One region of the Streptomyces thermocarboxydus genome, then DNA from elsewhere that is predicted to be linked to it. Evidence: riboswitches for the same ligand, from Rfam matches in the RefSeq annotation. Region 1 holds a riboswitch; each other region holds the start of a gene.
What was found. A riboswitch is a leader RNA that binds a small molecule or an ion and turns the genes downstream of it on or off. The one in region 1 is predicted to bind cyclic di-AMP.

Region 1 (5,449 bases):
CCTGGACGGCGAACCGGACCTGACCGTGGTGGCGGAGGCCGCCGACGGCGCCGAAGCCCTCGAACTGGCCCGTGAGCACCGCCCCGACCTGGCCATCCTCGACATCGCCATGCCGCGCCTGACCGGTCTGCAGGCGGCCCGTGAGCTCTCCCGCACCCTGCCGGAAACCCGGATCCTCGTGCTGACCATGTACGACAACGAGCAGTTCTTCTTCGAGGCGCTGGCCGCCGGAGCCTCCGGCTACGTCCTCAAGTCGGTCGCCGACCAGGACCTCGTGCAGGCCTGCCACGCCACCATGCGGGGCGAGCCGTTCCTCTACCCGGGGGCGGTCAACGCCCTCATCCACAACTACCTCGACCTCGCGCGGGAGGGCCGGACCCTGCCCCCGAAGGCGATCACCGACCGCGAGGAGCAGATCCTCAAGCTCGTCGCCGAGGGCCACACCTCGCAGCAGATCGCGGACATGCTGGTGATCAGCCCCAAGACGGTGGAGCGGCACCGCGCCAACCTGCTCGCCAAGCTGGGCCTGAAGGACCGCCTGGAGCTCACCCGGTACGCGATCCGGGTCGGCCTGATCGAGCCCTGACCTCCGCGCCCGGCCGCACGGGTTGCCAGACTGGAGACGGACCGCGCAGCGGTCCCGCCGCCGCCCGCACCCGGGAGAGCCCGCCGATGCCGTACCCGTACGTCCTGCTGTCCGCCGCCGTCTCCCTCGACGGCTACCTGGACGACACCGGCCCCGAGCGGCTGCTGCTGTCGAGCCCGGCCGACTTCGACCGGGTCGACGAGGTACGGGCGTCCGTGGACGCCATCCTGGTCGGCGCCGGCACGATCCGCGCCGACAACCCCCGGCTGCTGGTCAACTCGCCCGAGCGCCGCGCCGCCCGGGTCGCCGACGGGCTGCCGGAGTACCCGCTGAAGGTCACGGTGAGCGGCTCAGGGGATCTCGACCCGACGGCCCGCTTCTGGCACACGGGTGGCGAGAAGGTGCTCTACACCACGGACAAGGGCGCCGAACGGGCCCGCGCCCTGGGCATCGCCGCCGACGTCGTGCCGCTCGGCGACGCCCTGGACTGGCGGCGGCTCCTGGAGCACCTGCACGACGTGCGCGGGGTGCGGCGGCTGATGGTGGAGGGCGGCGGGCGGATCCACACGCAGCTGATGACCGAGGGCCTCGCCGACGAGCTCCAGCTCGTCCTCGCCCCGCTGTTCGTCGGCGACCCCGACGCCCCCCGCCTGTTCGGCCCCGGCGCCTACCAGGGCGGGCGGCTGCGCCTGCTCGAGACCCGGCCGATCGGCGACGTCGTCCTGATGCGCTACGAGCCCACCGCGCCCGGCACTGGCGCCCTGCCGTCCGCCGCCGACCGCCACTGGCTCGCCCTCGCCTGCGAGCTGGCCGCGCAATGCCCGCCCTCCGAGACCGCGTTCAGCGTCGGCGCGGTCGTGGTCGCCGCCGACGGCACCGAGCTGGCGCGGGGCCACTCCCGGGAGGGTGAGGACCCCGTGGTGCACGCGGAGGAGGCCGCGCTCGCCAAGGCCGACCCCACCGACCCGCGGCTGGCGGGCGCCACCGTCTACTCAAGCCTGGAGCCGTGCGCCCGCCGCGCGTCCCGGCCGGCGCCCTGCGCGCGGCTGATCCTGGACGCGGGGGTGCGCCGGGTGGTCACCGCCTGGCGGGAGCCGGACACCTTCGTGACGGACGCCGACGGCAGCGCCGTACTGGCCGAGGGGGGCGCCACGGTGGTGGTGCTGCCGGAGTTCGAGCAGCGCGCGAAGGCGCCGAACGCGCATCTGCTGGGCGGCTGAACGCACCCACCGGGAAGGGATGTGCGGAGCACCCCGCGGATGCCGTACACTTGTGTTTACCGACGCGGGGTGGAGCAGCTCGGTAGCTCGCTGGGCTCATAACCCAGAGGTCGCAGGTTCAAATCCTGTCCCCGCTACTGAAGGCCGAGGGCCGGAATCCGAAAGGGTTCCGGCCCTCGGTGTTTCCCCCTGACGGCACCCTCTCCCTTACTTCTCACGCAGAGTGAGTGAACGGCGCCGCAGCGCATAACAACTGACACACCGTCAGGTTCGACGGGCCGTCAGAGGCCCGGTCAACTCGCCCGTTTTCGCCCGCTGATGGCGCTTAAGTCCGTGCGGAAATCGTTAACGATCAAGAGGAACGGCTTGGAATCCGGCCCCCGCGTCTATTAACGTTCGATAACGCAGCGCGGTCGTCCCAGCCGTCACAGAAGTCGGCTCCGTGCGCACGCGCCGAATCCCGCAAGGGAACCGGGGAACCACCACCATGGGGTGAATCGGGCGGATACCGCCGTGGAAACACGGTTCGTATACGCGCGTAGGAGACCTTCCCGCTCCGAACCCGTCAGCTAACCCGGTAGGCGAAGACGGAAGGAAAGGAGCGCGCCCACGTGGCGTCCAACCCGCCTGCCCCCGAGGCCCCGTTCAAGCCGAGCGACACCTTCGTCTACGGCGCCCCCGGCGCCGAAGAGGGCCCCTTCGAGGAGTGGAACCCCACTGCGGAGTCCGTCCGGCCCGTGCGTGGCCGGCACCGCGTCGCCAAGCAGCGCGGAGGCGGACTCGCCCGCAGCTCCACCGTCCTGGGCGTCGGCGTCATAGCCGCCGTCGGCGCCGGCGGCATGGCCAGCGCCCAGACCGGCAAGCCGCCCGTCTCCATCTCCCTGCCCGACCTGCCCAACGTGGGTTCCCTCATCTCCGACGAGGAAACACCGAAGGGCTCCAGCACCCCCCTCAGCGACATCGGCAGGATGGCCGCCGCCGACACGGGCACCGAGGAGGGCGCCGCCGACGCCGGCGAGGCGCTGCGCGCCCGCATCATGGCCCAGGTCGAGCAGCAGCAGGGCCAGGCGCAGAGCAAGGCGCAGGCCGCCGCCCTCGCCGCCGCCGAGAAGGAGGCCGCCGAGGCCGCCGCCAAGGCGGAGAAGGAGGCCAAGGAGAAGGCCGAGGCCGCCAGGAAGAAGGCGGAGGAGGAGGCCGCGAAGAAGGCCGAGGCCGAGCGCCTCGCCGAGCTGGCCAAGCAGTACGCGCTGCCGACCTCCTCGTACACCATCACCTCCACCTTCGGTGAGGCCGGCGCCTACTGGTCCTCCGGCCACCACACCGGCCTCGACTTCGCCGCCCCCACCGGCACCCTGATCAAGGCGGTCCACACCGGCACGATCACCTCCGCCGGGTGGGACGGCTCGTACGGCTACAAGACGGTGCTGACCCTCGACGACGGCACCGAGATCTGGTACGCCCACCAGTCGTCGATCAACGTCAGCGTCGGCCAGAAGGTCAACACCGGGGACGTGATCGGCCGCGTCGGCGCGACCGGCAACGTCACCGGCGCCCACCTGCACCTCGAGGTCCACACCGGCTCCGGCGGCATCGACCCGGCCGCCTGGCTGGCGGGCAAGGGCCTCTCCATCTGAACCACTCCGGCGGCCGCGTACCGGCCGCCGACGCCGTGAACGCCGGCAGCCCCGACGACGACCCCCCGACGTCAGGGCTGCCGGTTCCGCATGTCCGGGGGTTCTTGCCTCAGCGCCGGTAGGGGTTCTCCCCGTACGCCGGATACGGCGGCTGCGCCGGCCACGCGGCGGGCATGGGCCCGTACGCCCAGCCCGCGCCGTACGGCACCGGGGGCGCCGTGAGCCGGGCCGCGTGCTCAAGGGCCGGGCGGGCCGCCCCGCGCCGGTGCCACAGCTCCAGCAGCAGCTCACGCTCCCGCGTCACGAAGTCCGCCCCCGCCTTCCCCGCGCGGCCCCGGTGGCGCAGGAACGCCAGCTGGGTCGCGTACGCCTCGTACTGGGCGACCGTGCGGGCAGCGGGCTTCCCTCCGTGCTCGCGGGCGAACTTCCGGGCGAGACGCCGCGCCCGCATCGAGCCCAGCGCGAACGGCTCCGCCGGACGCAGCCAGCCCGCCACCGCGTAGGCGGGCAGCTCCGTGCGCACGGTCCGCAGCTCCCGCTGCCGCGTCCACACCACCAGCCAGGTCAGCAGCCCGAACGTCGGCACCATGAACGCCCCGTACACCGCGATGAAGCCGAACTGGCCGAGCGTGGCGGAGCCGTTCCACAGGGCGTGCATGCCCATCGCGAGCAGCAGCCCGGCGAGGGGGAGGAGCACGCGCCGCACCCGCTGCCGGTCGGCGGCCAGCGCGGCCGCGCCGAAGCCGATGCCGGTGAGCACGGTGAACAGGGGGTGCGCGAAGGGCGACATGACGATGCGGACGAAGAAGGTCGCCGCGGTGACCGAGGCGATGCCGCTGCCGCCGGTGAGCTGGTCGGTGCCGAAGGCGTTGCCCAGGTAGAGGACGTTCTCGGTGAACGCGAAACCGGTCGCGGTGAACCCGGCGGCCACCACGCCGTCGAGGATCCCGTGGAAGTCGCGTCTGCGGAACAGGAAGAGCAGCAGCACCGCCGCCGCCTTCGCAGTCTCCTCCACGACCGGCGCTATGACCGTCGCGCCCAGGGTGTCGGCGCCGGCCGGGTCGGCGGTGGTCGTCGCTATCCACCGGGTGGCGAAGCTGTTCGCCACGATCGCGATCAGTGCCGCCGCGCACGCGCCCCAGGCGAAGGCGAACAGCAGGTTCCGCCAGGGGCCCGGCTCCACCCGGCCCAGCCAGCGGAAAGCCGCGAGCAGCAGCGGCACCGGCAGCACGGCAAGCCCCAGACCGACCAGGAAGCCCTGCGTACCGGTCTGCTCCCGCACCAGCGCCAGGATCACCAGCCCGGACAGGGCCAGCAGGGTGACCACCGCTCCGTAGCGGACCGCCGGGCGCTGCCACCAGTGGGGGTGCCGCAGCGTGCTGCCGGGAGCTGCGCCGGGGTACGGCGGGTACGGAGGGCTGCTGGCCACGGATTCGACCCTAACGAGAAAGGGGCAGGGCTGCGTGCCGGCGCAGGAGGAGGGTCGGGGAGGTCAGGCGCTGTCCCCGTCCCGGTGCCCGGCGCGGTCGTCGTGCGGTACGCGGCGGAAGAGCAGGTCGTTCACCACATGACCCTTGTCCAGCCCCTGCCGCTCGAAACGGGTGAGCGGACGGAACTCGGGACGCGGCGCGAAACCGCCGTCCTCCCGGGTGTTCTCGAAGTCGGGGTGCGCGGTCAGCACCTCGAGCATCTGCTCCGCGTACGGCTCCCAGTCGGTGGCGCAGTGCACGAGCGCACCCGGCGCCAGGCGGGACGCGGCCAGGGTCAGGAACTCGGGCTGGATCAGCCGCCGCTTGTGGTGCCGCTTCTTCGGCCAGGGGTCGGGGAAGAAGACGCGCAGCCCGCTCAGGGAGTCGGGGGCGAGCATCTCGCGCAGCAGGATGATCGCGTCGCCGTTCGCCACGCGCACGTTGGTCAGGCCGCGCTCCTCGGCGAGGTGCAGCAGATGACCCTGGCCGGGGGTGTGGACGTCCACCGCGAGGATGTTCGTCCCCGGGTCGGCGGCGGCC
Region 2 (5,449 bases), 2.0 Mb from region 1:
GGCCCGGGGGTCGTCGGGCCGTCCCGGACGCCGCTCCGGGCACGCGCCACGATATGGAAGACTGGTCTAGACAACCCTGAACAGCGAAGGGCAGCAACACATGGCTGAGCGCCGCGTCAACGTCGGCTGGGCCGAGGGTCTCCACGCCCGCCCCGCCTCCATCTTCGTCCGAGCCGCCACGGCCGCAGGCGTCCCGGTGACGATCGCCAAGGCCGGGGGCACCCCCGTCAACGCGGCCTCGATGCTGGCCGTCCTGGGCCTGGGCGCGCAGGGCGGTGAGGAGATCGTCCTCGCCTCCGACGCCGAGGGCGCGGACGCCGCCCTGGACCGTCTGGCGAAACTGGTCGCCGAGGGTCTCGAGGAACTCCCCGAGACCGTCTGACCACGAATTCCGCACGCGAGTGCCGTGCGACACGGAAAGGCCCGCCCGGACCACCGGGCGGGCCTTTCTCATTCCCATTTCCGGGCAGCAGAAAAAGCCCCCGCGATTTCCGCCCTCTTTGTATACGGGACTCGTGTTAATGGCGCAGGCCCGTCATGTTTACGGGATGTTGCGAGTTCCTCACACGGTCCGTGCGGACGGCGCGTTCGGCTCCGGAGCCGAACCGCAGCCGGTGTCCGGCGTTCGCCTGCTCGGTGTGCAGGGCCGTGAGGGTCCGGGCGCGCTCGCCGTCGCCGCGTGCCACGGCGTCCACGATGGCGCCGTGCTCCGCCCAGTACGCGACCGGGTCGGGCGGCCCGTCCACCGCGTACATCCAGGCGATCTTGTGCCTGAGCTGGGTCAGCATCGACGTCAGCGCCGGGCTGCCGGAGGCCTGGGCGAGCGTCTCGTGGAACCAGCCGCCCAGCGAGCGCAGGTCGTCGCTGTTGCCCTGACGTGCGCGTTCCTGCCCCAGCCTGACCAGGCCGCGCAGCACCCTGAGATGGGCGTCGGTGCGCCGCTGGGCCGCCCGGGAGGCGCCGAGCGGCTCCAGGAGCTGGCGCATCTCCAGGAGGTCGGCGGCCTCCTGCTCGGTGGGCTCCGCGACGCACGCGCCCGCGTGTCGCCGGGTCACCACGAACCCCTCGGCCTCCAGGGTGCGCAGCGCCTCGCGGACGGGGACCCGGGAGACCCCGTAGCGGCGGGCGAGCAGTTCCTCGGTGAGCCGGCCCCCGCGCTCGTAGACACCGGCGACGATGTCGTCCCGGATCGCCGTGCACACCGAGTGCGCGGGAATACGCATGACCGACCTCCGGCTTAATCCCCGTGAAACGTCGACGATTGACGTCCGTTCGTGACTCTATTGCAACCGGAGACAATTTCCGACGGCGGACCGGAATCCATACATAATTTTTGGACAGGCGGCGCATGGGCGGACGGGTTCGAAAACGGCGAAAGCCCCGGCTCGCGGGAGCCGGGGCTTGAGGGCGGGTCGGTTACGCCGCGGGGAGGGCGCGACGACGCCTCAGATGTTCACGCCGTGCGACCGGAGGTAGGCGACCGGGTCGAGGTCGGAGCCGTACTCGGGGGACATGCGCGCCTCGAAGTGCAGGTGGGCGCCAGTGACGTTGCCGGTGGCGCCGGACAGGCCGATCTGCTCACCGGCGGCGACCTCCTGGCCCACCGACACCCCGATCGACGACAGGTGCCCGTACTGGGTGTACGTGCCGTCGTGCATCTTGATGACGACCTGGTTGCCGTACGCGCCGCCCCAGCCGGCCTCGACGACCGTGCCGACGCCGACGGAGTGGACGGGCGTGCCGCTCGCGGCGTGGAAGTCGATCCCGGTGTGGCTGCCGGACGACCAGATGGCGCCGCCGCTCTGGTAGCCGGTCGACACGTAGGAGCCGGGGATCGGGGAGACGAAGGTGTTGAGGCGCTTGCGCTCCGCCTCACGCGCGGCGCGCTCCTTCTCGGCGCGGGCCTTCTCCGCCTCCTCGACGGCGCGCTCGCGGGCCGCCTCCTCGGCGGCCTTGCGCGCGGCCTCCTGGGCCGCCACGCGGGCGGCCTCGTGCTGGGCTGCGGCCTGGGCGTCGATGCGGTCGGCGACCACGTCGCCGAGGGTCACGACAGGGGTGAGGCCGGTCTGGGCGGCGGCCGGTTCGGCGGCGAGCGCGGGGGCCGCGAAGGAGCCGACGACGCCGGTGCCCGCGAGGGCCGCGACGCCCGCGGCGCGGGCGGTGCCGCGCTGGACGCGGCTGGGACGACGGTGCTTCCCGGTGGCGCGGGTGAACGCCATGTACAAGCTGGTCCTTTCCTTCCCTCTCGCCTACCGGGTTAGCTGACGGGTTCGGAGCAGGAAGGTCTCCTACGGACACCCTCGCGACACGCGCGGGCGTCCGATTCACCCCAGGGACTACGTGTGGGTCCCCGGCTCCCCTGGCTCGCGCCGTACGGGGACTCGGCGATGACTGTCCGGTGCCGCGGATGCGGCGCACTGCCCGACGAACAGCCCGCACGAAGCTAAGCGGGACATCTCGCAATCCCCAAACGAATCCATGGTTTTGTAGCGCATCCCACAGGGCAGACAGGCAACCTCCGCCCCAATTCGGGCATAAGGGAGCCCCGGTGACGTTCCCGCCGCCGGGGCTCCCGCGCGCGTGCGTTCCGCCGCGCCTACTCGGCCGTGACGACCGTGACTTCGCCGATCCCGAGCGCCTCCACGGGCTCCTTGATCTGCGCCGCGTCACCGACGAGCACGGTCACCAGACGGTCCACCGGGAAGGCGTTCACGACGGCCGCCGTGGCCTCCACCGTGCCGGTCGCGGCCAACTGCCGGTACAGGTCGGCCTGGTAGTGGTCCGGCAGGTGCTGCTCGACCTGGTCGGCCAGGGTGCCCGCGACGGCCGCGGCCGTCTCGTACTTGAGCGGCGCCACGCCCACCAGGTTCTGCACGGCGACTTCCCGCTCGTCGTCCGTGAGGCCCTCGGCGGCCAGCGTGCGCAGCACGGTCCACAGGTCGTCCAGTGCCGGGCCCGTGTTGGGGGTGTCGACCGAGCCGCTAATGGCCAGCAGCGACGCGCCCGTGCCGTCGGGGGCCGAGCGCAGCACCTGGCCGAACGCCCGTACGCCGTAGGTGTATCCCTTCTCCTCGCGCAGGACGCGGTCCAGGCGCGAGGTGAGGGTGCCGCCGAGGCAGTACGTGCCGAGCACCTGCGCGGGCCACACGCGGTCGTGCCGGTCCGGGCCGGTACGGCCGATCAGCAGCTGCGTCTGCACGGCGCCGGGGCGGTCCACGATGACCACGCGGCCGGTGTCGTCCGCGACGACCGGCGGGACGGGCCGCGGCTGCGCCTGGGAGCCCGTCCAGGCGCCCAGGGTGTCGGCGAGCAGCGCGTCCAGGTCGACGCCGGTGAGGTCGCCGACCACCACGGCGGTCGCCGTGGCCGGGCGGACGTGCTTCTCGTAGAAGCCGCGCACGGCCGCGGAGTCGATGCGCTCGACGGTCTCCTCGGTGCCCTGGCGCGGGCGCGACATGCGCGCGCTCGCCGGGAACAGCTCCCTGGAGAGCTCCTTCGCGGCGCGGCGGGACGGGTTCGCCAGCTCGTGCGGGATCTCGTCGAGGCGGTTGCGGACCAGGCGTTCGATCTCGCTGTCGGCGAAGGCGGGCGCGCGCAGGGCGTCGGCGACCAGGCCGAGCCCCTTGGCGAGCCGCGAGGCCGGCACTTCCAGGCTGAGGCGGACGCCGGGGTGGTCGGCGTGCGCGTCGAGGGTGGCGCCGCAGCGCTCCAGCTCGGCGGCGAACTCCTCGGCGGAGTGCTTGTCGGTGCCCTCGGAGAAGGCCCGCGCCATGATCGTGGCGACGCCGTCCAGGCCCTCCGGCTCCGCGTCCAGAGGCGCGTCGAGGATCACCTCGACGGCGACGACCTGCTGGCCCGGGCGGTGGCAGCGCAGCACGGTCAGGCCGTTGTCGAGGGAGCCGCGCTCGGGGGCCGGGAAGGCCCAGGGCTTGGCCTCGCCCGCCTGCGGCCGGGGGTGGAACTCCATCGTGGCGAGCTCGGTCACTTCGACGTCTCCTCGTTCTCGTCGGCGGCGGCCGCGGCGGCTTCGGTGGCTTCGGCGGCTGCGTCACCAGCCGCCGGGGCGACGGGCTCGTAGACGAGCACCGCGCGGTTGTCGGGCCGCAGGCGCGCCTTGGCGACCTCCTGGACCTCCTCGGCCGTCACCTCCAGGACCCGGCTCACGGCGGTCAGGGCGAGCTGCGGGTCGCCGAACAGCACGGCGTAGCGGCACAGTTCGTCGGCGCGCCCGGCGACCGTGCCGAGCCGGTCGAGCCACTCGCGCTCCAGCTGGGCCTGGGCGCGCTCCATCTCCTCGGCACTGGGGCCCTCCTCGGCGAACCGGGCGAGCTCCTCGTCGATGGCGGCCTCGATCACCGGCACCTCGACATCGCCGGACGTCTTCACGTCCAGCCAGCCCAGGGACGGCGCCCCGGCCAGCCGCAGCAGGCCGAACCCGGCCGCGACGGCCGTACGGTCGCGCCGCACCAGGCGGTTGTAGATCCGCGAGGACTCGCCGCCGCCGAGGACGGTGAGCGCCAGGTCGGCCGCGTCGCACGCGCGCGTGCCGTCCTCCGGGAGCCGGTAGGCGGCCATCAGCGCCCGCGCCGGGACCTCCTCCTCGACGACCTCGCGCAGCTCCTCGCCGATCACGTCGGGCAGCGAGCCGTCGCGCGGGGCGGGCTTGCCGTCGTGCGAGGGGATGGAGCCGAAGTACTTCTCGATCCAGGCGAGCGTCTGCTCGGGGTCGATGTCGCCGACCACGGACAGCACCGCGTTGTTCGGCGCGTAGTACGTACGGAAGAACTGGCGGGCGTCCTCCAGGGTCGCCGCGTCCAGGTCGGCCATCGACCCGATCGGGGTGTGGTGGTACGGGTGGCCCTCCGGGTAGGCGAGGGCGGTCAGCTTCTCGAAGGCGGTGCCGTAGGGAACGTTGTCGTAGCGCTGACGGCGCTCGTTCTTCACGACGTCCCGCTGGTTCTCCATGGACTCCTCGTCCAGGGCGGTCAGCAGGGAGCCCATGCGGTCGGCCTCCAGCCAGAGGGCGAGCTCCAGCTGGTGGGCGGGCATGGTCTCGAAGTAGTTGGTCCGCTCGAAGCTGGTGGTGCCGTTGAGCGAGCCGCCGGCGCCCTGCACCAGTTCGAAGTGGCCGTTGCCCTTCACCTGGGCGGACCCCTGGAACATCAGGTGCTCGAAAAGGTGAGCCAGGCCCGTACGGCCCTTGACCTCGTGCCGTGAGCCCACGTCGTACCAGAGGCACACCGCCGCGACCGGGGTCAGGTGGTCCTCGGAGAGCACCACGCGCAGGCCGTTGGCCAGGCGGTGTTCGGTCGCTGTCAGGCCTCCGGAGCCTGCCTGGGCTGTGGCCGTGTGACCCATGGGCATGTACGTCCCTTCGATCGCGGAGGCGGTCGTCGTCGACACCGCCGTTTCTGCCGGTCCTGCCACTGTATGCAAGCGTGCGGACGGC
Region 3 (5,449 bases), 3.0 Mb from region 1:
AGCGGACCGCGCCTCACGCCACCTTCGCGATCCGCGACCGGATGTCCTCCGGGGACAGCGTCCCCTTCGCCGTGATGTGGTCGCCCGACGACTCCCCCCGCAGGCGCCGGCCGATCCACGGCACCAGATACTCCCGCGCCCAGTGGACGTCGTCCCGCCGGATCTCCAGCGTGCCGCGAGGCGGCAGCGGCGGCCACGGCTGCTCCGGGTCCGCGGGCACCTCCAGGCCGAGGGCGAGGCCCGCGCGCAGCGCGACGCGGGTGTGCCCCTCGGGCGAGAGGTGCAGCCGGTCGGCGTCCCACGCCCTGCGGTCCTGCACGCTCCGCAGCGACCACAGGTCGAGCACCGGGCAGCCGTACCGGTCGGCGACGGCCCGCACATGCCCGTTGTACGTCGCGATCTTGCCGCGCAGATGCTTGAGCAGCGGGACGCCCCGGGTGTCGAACCCGGTGGTCACCATGACCGTCCCGGCCGCCGCCGCGAGCCGGGCGACCGCCTTCTCGAAGCGCTCGGCGACCTCGTCCGGGTCGGTGCCCGGGCGCAGGATGTCGTTGCCGCCCGCGCAGAAGGAGACCAGGTCGGGGGCGAGTTCGACGGCCCGGGGGACCTGGTCGGCCACGATCTGGTCCAGCAGCTTGCCGCGCACCGCGAGATTGACGTACCGGAAGTCGCCCTCGGGCCTGCGGTCGGCGAGCAGAACGGCGAGGCGGTCGGCCCAGCCGACGAACGCCCCGTCGGGGCCGGGGTCGCCGACGCCCTCGGTGAAGCTGTCCCCCACCGCCACGTACGACCCGATCACTGTTGCCTTGTCACTCTTCGAATCGTCTGCCACAGCCGGACATGATTCACCTTCGGATGTGACCTACGCGACCGTAGGCGGGGGTTGACGCGCGGTGAGATAAGCCACTTCAAGGTTTGGCCAAGCCAGGAATAGGTACGCCGCGGCGCGGACACGTGCCCTGGACACGGACCGGACACACCTGAGGCCGGGCCCCGTGGATCGGGGACCGGCCTCAGGCGTGCGTGTCAGGAAGGGTGCCGCTCGGGGGTCAGATGGAGACGCCCTTGCCGCGCAGGTACGCGATCGGGTCCACGTCCGAGCCGTAGTTCGGGGTGGTGCGGATCTCGAAGTGCAGGTGCGGGCCGGTCACGTTGCCGGTCGCACCGGAGAGACCGACCTGCTGGCCGGCGGTCACCGTCTGGCCCGCGGAGACGGACAGCGACGACAGGTGGGCGTACTGGGCGTAGTGGCCGTCGTTCAGCTGGATGACGACCTGGTTGCCGTACGCGCCGCCCCAGCCGGCGGAGACGACGGTGCCGGCGCCGACGGCCTTCAGGGGGGTGCCGGTCGGGACGACGAAGTCGGCACCGGTGTGGTAGCCGCTGGACCACATGTTGCCGGCCACCTTGTAGGCGGTGCCGACGCTGCCGCCGGACACCGGGGCGGTGAAGCCGGAGGCGGGGGCGGTCTGGGCGGGCGCCTCGTCGGAGGAGGACTTCTCGGCGGCCTTCTCCGCGGGCTGCTCGGCCGGCTTCTCGGCCTTGGGCGCGGCGGGCTTGGCGGCCTGCGGCGAAGTGGACTGCTTCGGCGTGCTCTTGGCGGCGGCCTTGCCGTCGATCGAGAGCTTCAGACCGGGGTGGATGAGCGACGGGTCGTCACCGACGGCCTCGCGGTTGTCCGCGTAGAGCTGCTTCCAGCCACCGTCGACGTGCTCGGCCTCGGCGATCTTGGCGAGGTAGTCGCCGGCCTTCACGGTGTACGTGCGGGTCTCGCCGTTCTTGTCGGCCTTGGCCTGCTGGCCGGTGACGGACAGCGACTGGACCGAGGCCTCGGGGGCGGACTGCGGCGTCGCGGCGTGGGCGCCGGTGGCGCCGAGGAACGGCAGGGCGAGAGCGGCGCCACCGGTTCCGGCGACGGCGATGGTGCGGGTGAAACGCTGAGCCTTGGTGCGGCGGTGCTTACCCTTCGCGGGCATGTCGAATTCCTCTCCGGCGCCTACGAGGTGAGCTGTCGGGTGCGGACTGGAGATGTCCGGCCGCGTTGCTGCGCGGCTTAACCCCAAGCCTGTTTCCGGGGTCCGGAACAGGCAGTTGTACCTGTGGGTCCCCCGCTCCTGCCGTACGTCGGGTCAGTGTGTGCGGGCTCCGGGCGGCGGCAGGATTAGGCGTCCGTCCGGATCGGTTGGGAACGTAAGCGACCGCGACGCGGCGAAACAAGCGCGGGTTCCCGCGAACCCGCTTTTTCCGTGATCGAAAGGGGGAAATGACGTCACCGTGCGTCGATCCCGTGAACGACGCGCGGGTGAATTCCCTTGTCATGAAAGGGGATTACGTGAACATGGCGACAGCACACGGTCACCGATATGACGATGCTCACGCGCCCCTTCCTCAATTCCCTTTCTATCGGGACACGTTCACCTCAAATACCCCAATCGGACAGACCGCCTCATCTATGACCAATACGGGCGGGACACCCGACGCAATCGCGACATCTCGATCATGGCGAGACCGGCCCGTAATCCGCATCTCAGGAACAAACAAAAAACGACACAACCCAACAGCACCAGGGTGTCCGACAACTCATTGCCCCAGGCAGGCATGTCGTATCGTCGAGTGGTGCCCGTCGACGAGCCGCGGCGACGGCGCGGAGTGGGAGGAGCCGTCCGTGACGCAGGAGATCCCGTCGACCGAGCCCCAGCTGACCGGGGTGCGCAACTTCCGCGACGTGGGCGGGCTGCCCACGATGGACGGCCGGCGGGTGCGGCACGGGGTGCTGTTCCGCAGCGGTCACCTCGCCCACGCCACCGCGGAGGACGCCGCCTTCCTGGCCTCGCTCGGCCTGCACACGGTGTTCGACTTCCGCAACGCGGCCGACCAGAAGCTGGAGGGTCCCGACGTCGCCCTGCCGGGCGTGCGCAACGTCAACCTGCCGCTGAGCGACCCGGCCGACGGCGCGGAGTTCTGGAAGATGGTGCGCGACGGCGACCTGGACCAGCTGCGCGCGATCCTCGCCGACGGCCAGGGCGCCGACCGGATGATCACCTCGTACCGGATGATCATCAAGGAGCGCACCTCCGAGCACTCGCAGGTGCTGCGCGCGCTCGCCGAGGACAGCGTCCCCGCGCTGATGCACTGTGCGGCCGGGAAGGACCGCGCGGGCCTGTCGGTGGCGGTGACGCTGCTCGCCGTGGGTGTGGAGCGGGACGCGATCGTCGAGGACTACCTGAAGTCCAACGCCAAGCACCGCCGCTACAAGGTACGGCGCAGCGGCAGCTCCGCCGAGGCCTACTCCCCCGAGGTCATGGAGCTGCTCAGCCCGCTCTTCGACGCGCGCGAGGAGTATCTGTCGGCCGCCTTCGAGACGGTCGAGGAGACCTGGGGCGGCGTGGACGCCTACCTGGAGCAGGGGCTGGGGCTCACCCCGGCCCACCGGGAGCGGCTGCGCGAGCGCCTGCTCGACTGACACCCGCCCCCGTACGCCGCCCTCGCGGCCGCTACTTCTTCGGCGCGATCTCGAAGAGGAAGTAGATGAAGGCCGCGAAGAGGTGCCCGACCACGATGTAGACGAACAGCCGGATCCACAGGGCCCGGGGGAACTTCTCCTCCATGTCCTTGCCGCTCACAGGGTCTCTCCAGGGGTAGGGCCCAGGCACAGGGTGGCCGTGGGACTTTGCAACAGGGTGTGCACGAACAGCAGCTCGACCCCGTCGGGGTCCTGCGCGGTGATGCGGTGCGGGGTGAGCGAGTCGAAGTGGGCGCTGTCGCCCGGGGACAGCCGGTGCAGGGTGTCCCCGAGGCGCAGCCGCAGCCGTCCCCTGAGGACGTACAGCCACTCCTCGCCGGGGTGGGCACGCACGATGTCTCCCTGGGAGCCGTGCGGCACATGGACCCGCAGCGCCTGCATGCCGCGTCCGGCGGCTCCGGCCTGCCAGTACGTCCAGCCGCCGGCCGCCGTGGGTTCCATGTCGGCGGCACGCACCACGGCGTCCCGGTCCACGGCCGACTCCCCGAGCAGCTCGGAGACGGTCGTACCGTAGATACGGGCGAGGGACAGCAGCATCGGCAGCGAGGGCTGGCGCTGTCCGGTCTCCAGACGGGAGAGATGGGCGGGCGACAGGCCCGCCTGCCGGGCGGCGGCCTCCAGCGTCAGGGAGGCCTGCCGGCGCAGGGCGCGCAGCTGAGGAGCGACCGCGGGCAGGGCCTCGACAGGCTCGTCCCGCGGATCGGTCTCTGAGGAGCTCATGCCTCCATTGAGCACCAGGTCTTACCTCTGGGGCAATTTTCTTACCCCAGAGGCAAAACCGTGCGCGGTCAGCGGTTGGCGACCGCCTGCTTCACCAGGGTCCTGCCGAAGTCCCAGATCAGCCCGCCTTCGTGGGCGTCGTCCATCACCGCGGTGAAGGCGTCCACGAACCGGTTCACGTCCCCCTCGTCGACGATCAGCGGAGGGATCAGTTTGATCACCTCCAGATGGTCACCGGAGACCTGCGTGAGGATGCGGTGCCGCTGGAGCAGCGGGACCACCACCATCTGCGCGAACAGCCCCTTGCGGGCCGCCTGGAGCATGGCCCAGCGTGAGCGCAGCTTCAGCGAGCGGGGCCGGCCGAATTCGATGCCGATCATCAGGCCCCGGCCGCGGACGTCGGCGAGCAGTTCGTAGCGGTCGGTGAGGGCGGCCAGTCGGGTGCGCAGCAGGTCCCCGACGGCCCGCACGTGCGCCTCGATCTGCTCGTCCTCCATGACGGACAGGACCGCGAGGCCCGCCGCCATGGCCTGGGCGTTGGAGCCGAAGCTGGCGGAGTGCACCAGCACCCGGTCCATCGAGGAGAAGACCTTCTTGAAGATCCAGTCCTTGCCGATCGTGGCGCCCACGGGCACGTACCCGCCGGACAGGGCCTTGGCCACGCACACCAGGTCCGGCTCCACGCCCTCCTCGTGCTGGTAGGCGTAGAAGTCGCCGGTGCGGCCCAGCCCGGTCTGCACCTCGTCGGCGATCAGCAGTGCCTTGTGCCGGTGCAGCAGGTCCTGCGCTGCCCGCAGATAGCCGGGCGGGGCCTCGTGCACGCCCTTGCCCTGGATCGGCTCCACGATCAGCGCGGCCACGTCGCCCTTGCGCAGCTCCCGCTCCAGCGCGTCGAGGTCCCCGAGGGGCACGGCCGTGTCGGGCAGCAGCGGGGCGAATCCGTCCCGGAAGCCGGACTCGCCGTTGACGGACAGGGCGCCGGTGGTCAGCCCGTGGAAGGCGTGCTCGCAGTAGAGCACCCTGGGCCGGCCGGTGGCGTAGCGGGCGAACTTCAGGGCGCCCTCCACGGCCTCCGTGCCGCTGTTGCCGAAGAACACCCGGTCCAGGTGCGGGCTGTGGACGAGGAGCCGTTCGGCGAGCAGGCCCGGCAGCGGCTGGCAGTCGAAACGGGTGAGGTCGGCGAGGGACAGGTCAAGGACGTCGTGC

Region 2: another riboswitch for cyclic di-AMP. It lies ahead of AY578_RS24880 (M23 family metallopeptidase); the one in region 1 lies ahead of AY578_RS15380 (M23 family metallopeptidase).
Region 3: another riboswitch for cyclic di-AMP. It lies ahead of AY578_RS28925 (M23 family metallopeptidase); the one in region 1 lies ahead of AY578_RS15380 (M23 family metallopeptidase).

What each region holds. Positions count from the first base shown of each region.
Region 1 is NZ_CP058273.1:3,346,346-3,351,794, reverse strand. Features, by position in the region: gene AY578_RS15395 (response regulator) at 1-586, shown strand, start outside; gene AY578_RS15390 (dihydrofolate reductase family protein) at 673-1,806, shown strand; tRNA gene AY578_RS15385 (tRNA-Met) at 1,870-1,943, shown strand; cyclic di-AMP (ydaO/yuaA leader) riboswitch at 2,248-2,405, shown strand; gene AY578_RS15380 (M23 family metallopeptidase) at 2,418-3,440, shown strand; gene AY578_RS15375 (PrsW family intramembrane metalloprotease) at 3,550-4,869, opposite strand; gene trmB (tRNA (guanosine(46)-N7)-methyltransferase TrmB) at 4,933-5,449, opposite strand, start outside.
Region 2 is NZ_CP058273.1:5,388,390-5,393,838, reverse strand. Features, by position in the region: gene AY578_RS24890 (HPr family phosphocarrier protein) at 101-382, shown strand; gene AY578_RS24885 (GntR family transcriptional regulator) at 519-1,223, opposite strand; gene AY578_RS24880 (M23 family metallopeptidase) at 1,446-2,219, opposite strand; cyclic di-AMP (ydaO/yuaA leader) riboswitch at 2,232-2,397, opposite strand; gene AY578_RS24875 (M16 family metallopeptidase) at 2,597-3,985, opposite strand; gene AY578_RS24870 (M16 family metallopeptidase) at 3,982-5,364, opposite strand.
Region 3 is NZ_CP058273.1:6,342,352-6,347,800, reverse strand. Features, by position in the region: gene AY578_RS28930 (SGNH/GDSL hydrolase family protein) at 14-799, opposite strand; gene AY578_RS28925 (M23 family metallopeptidase) at 1,050-1,976, opposite strand; cyclic di-AMP (ydaO/yuaA leader) riboswitch at 1,981-2,145, opposite strand; gene AY578_RS28920 (tyrosine-protein phosphatase) at 2,666-3,463, shown strand; gene AY578_RS28915 (DUF6126 family protein) at 3,495-3,623, opposite strand; gene AY578_RS28910 (helix-turn-helix domain-containing protein) at 3,620-4,243, opposite strand; gene AY578_RS28905 (aspartate aminotransferase family protein) at 4,312-5,449, opposite strand, start outside.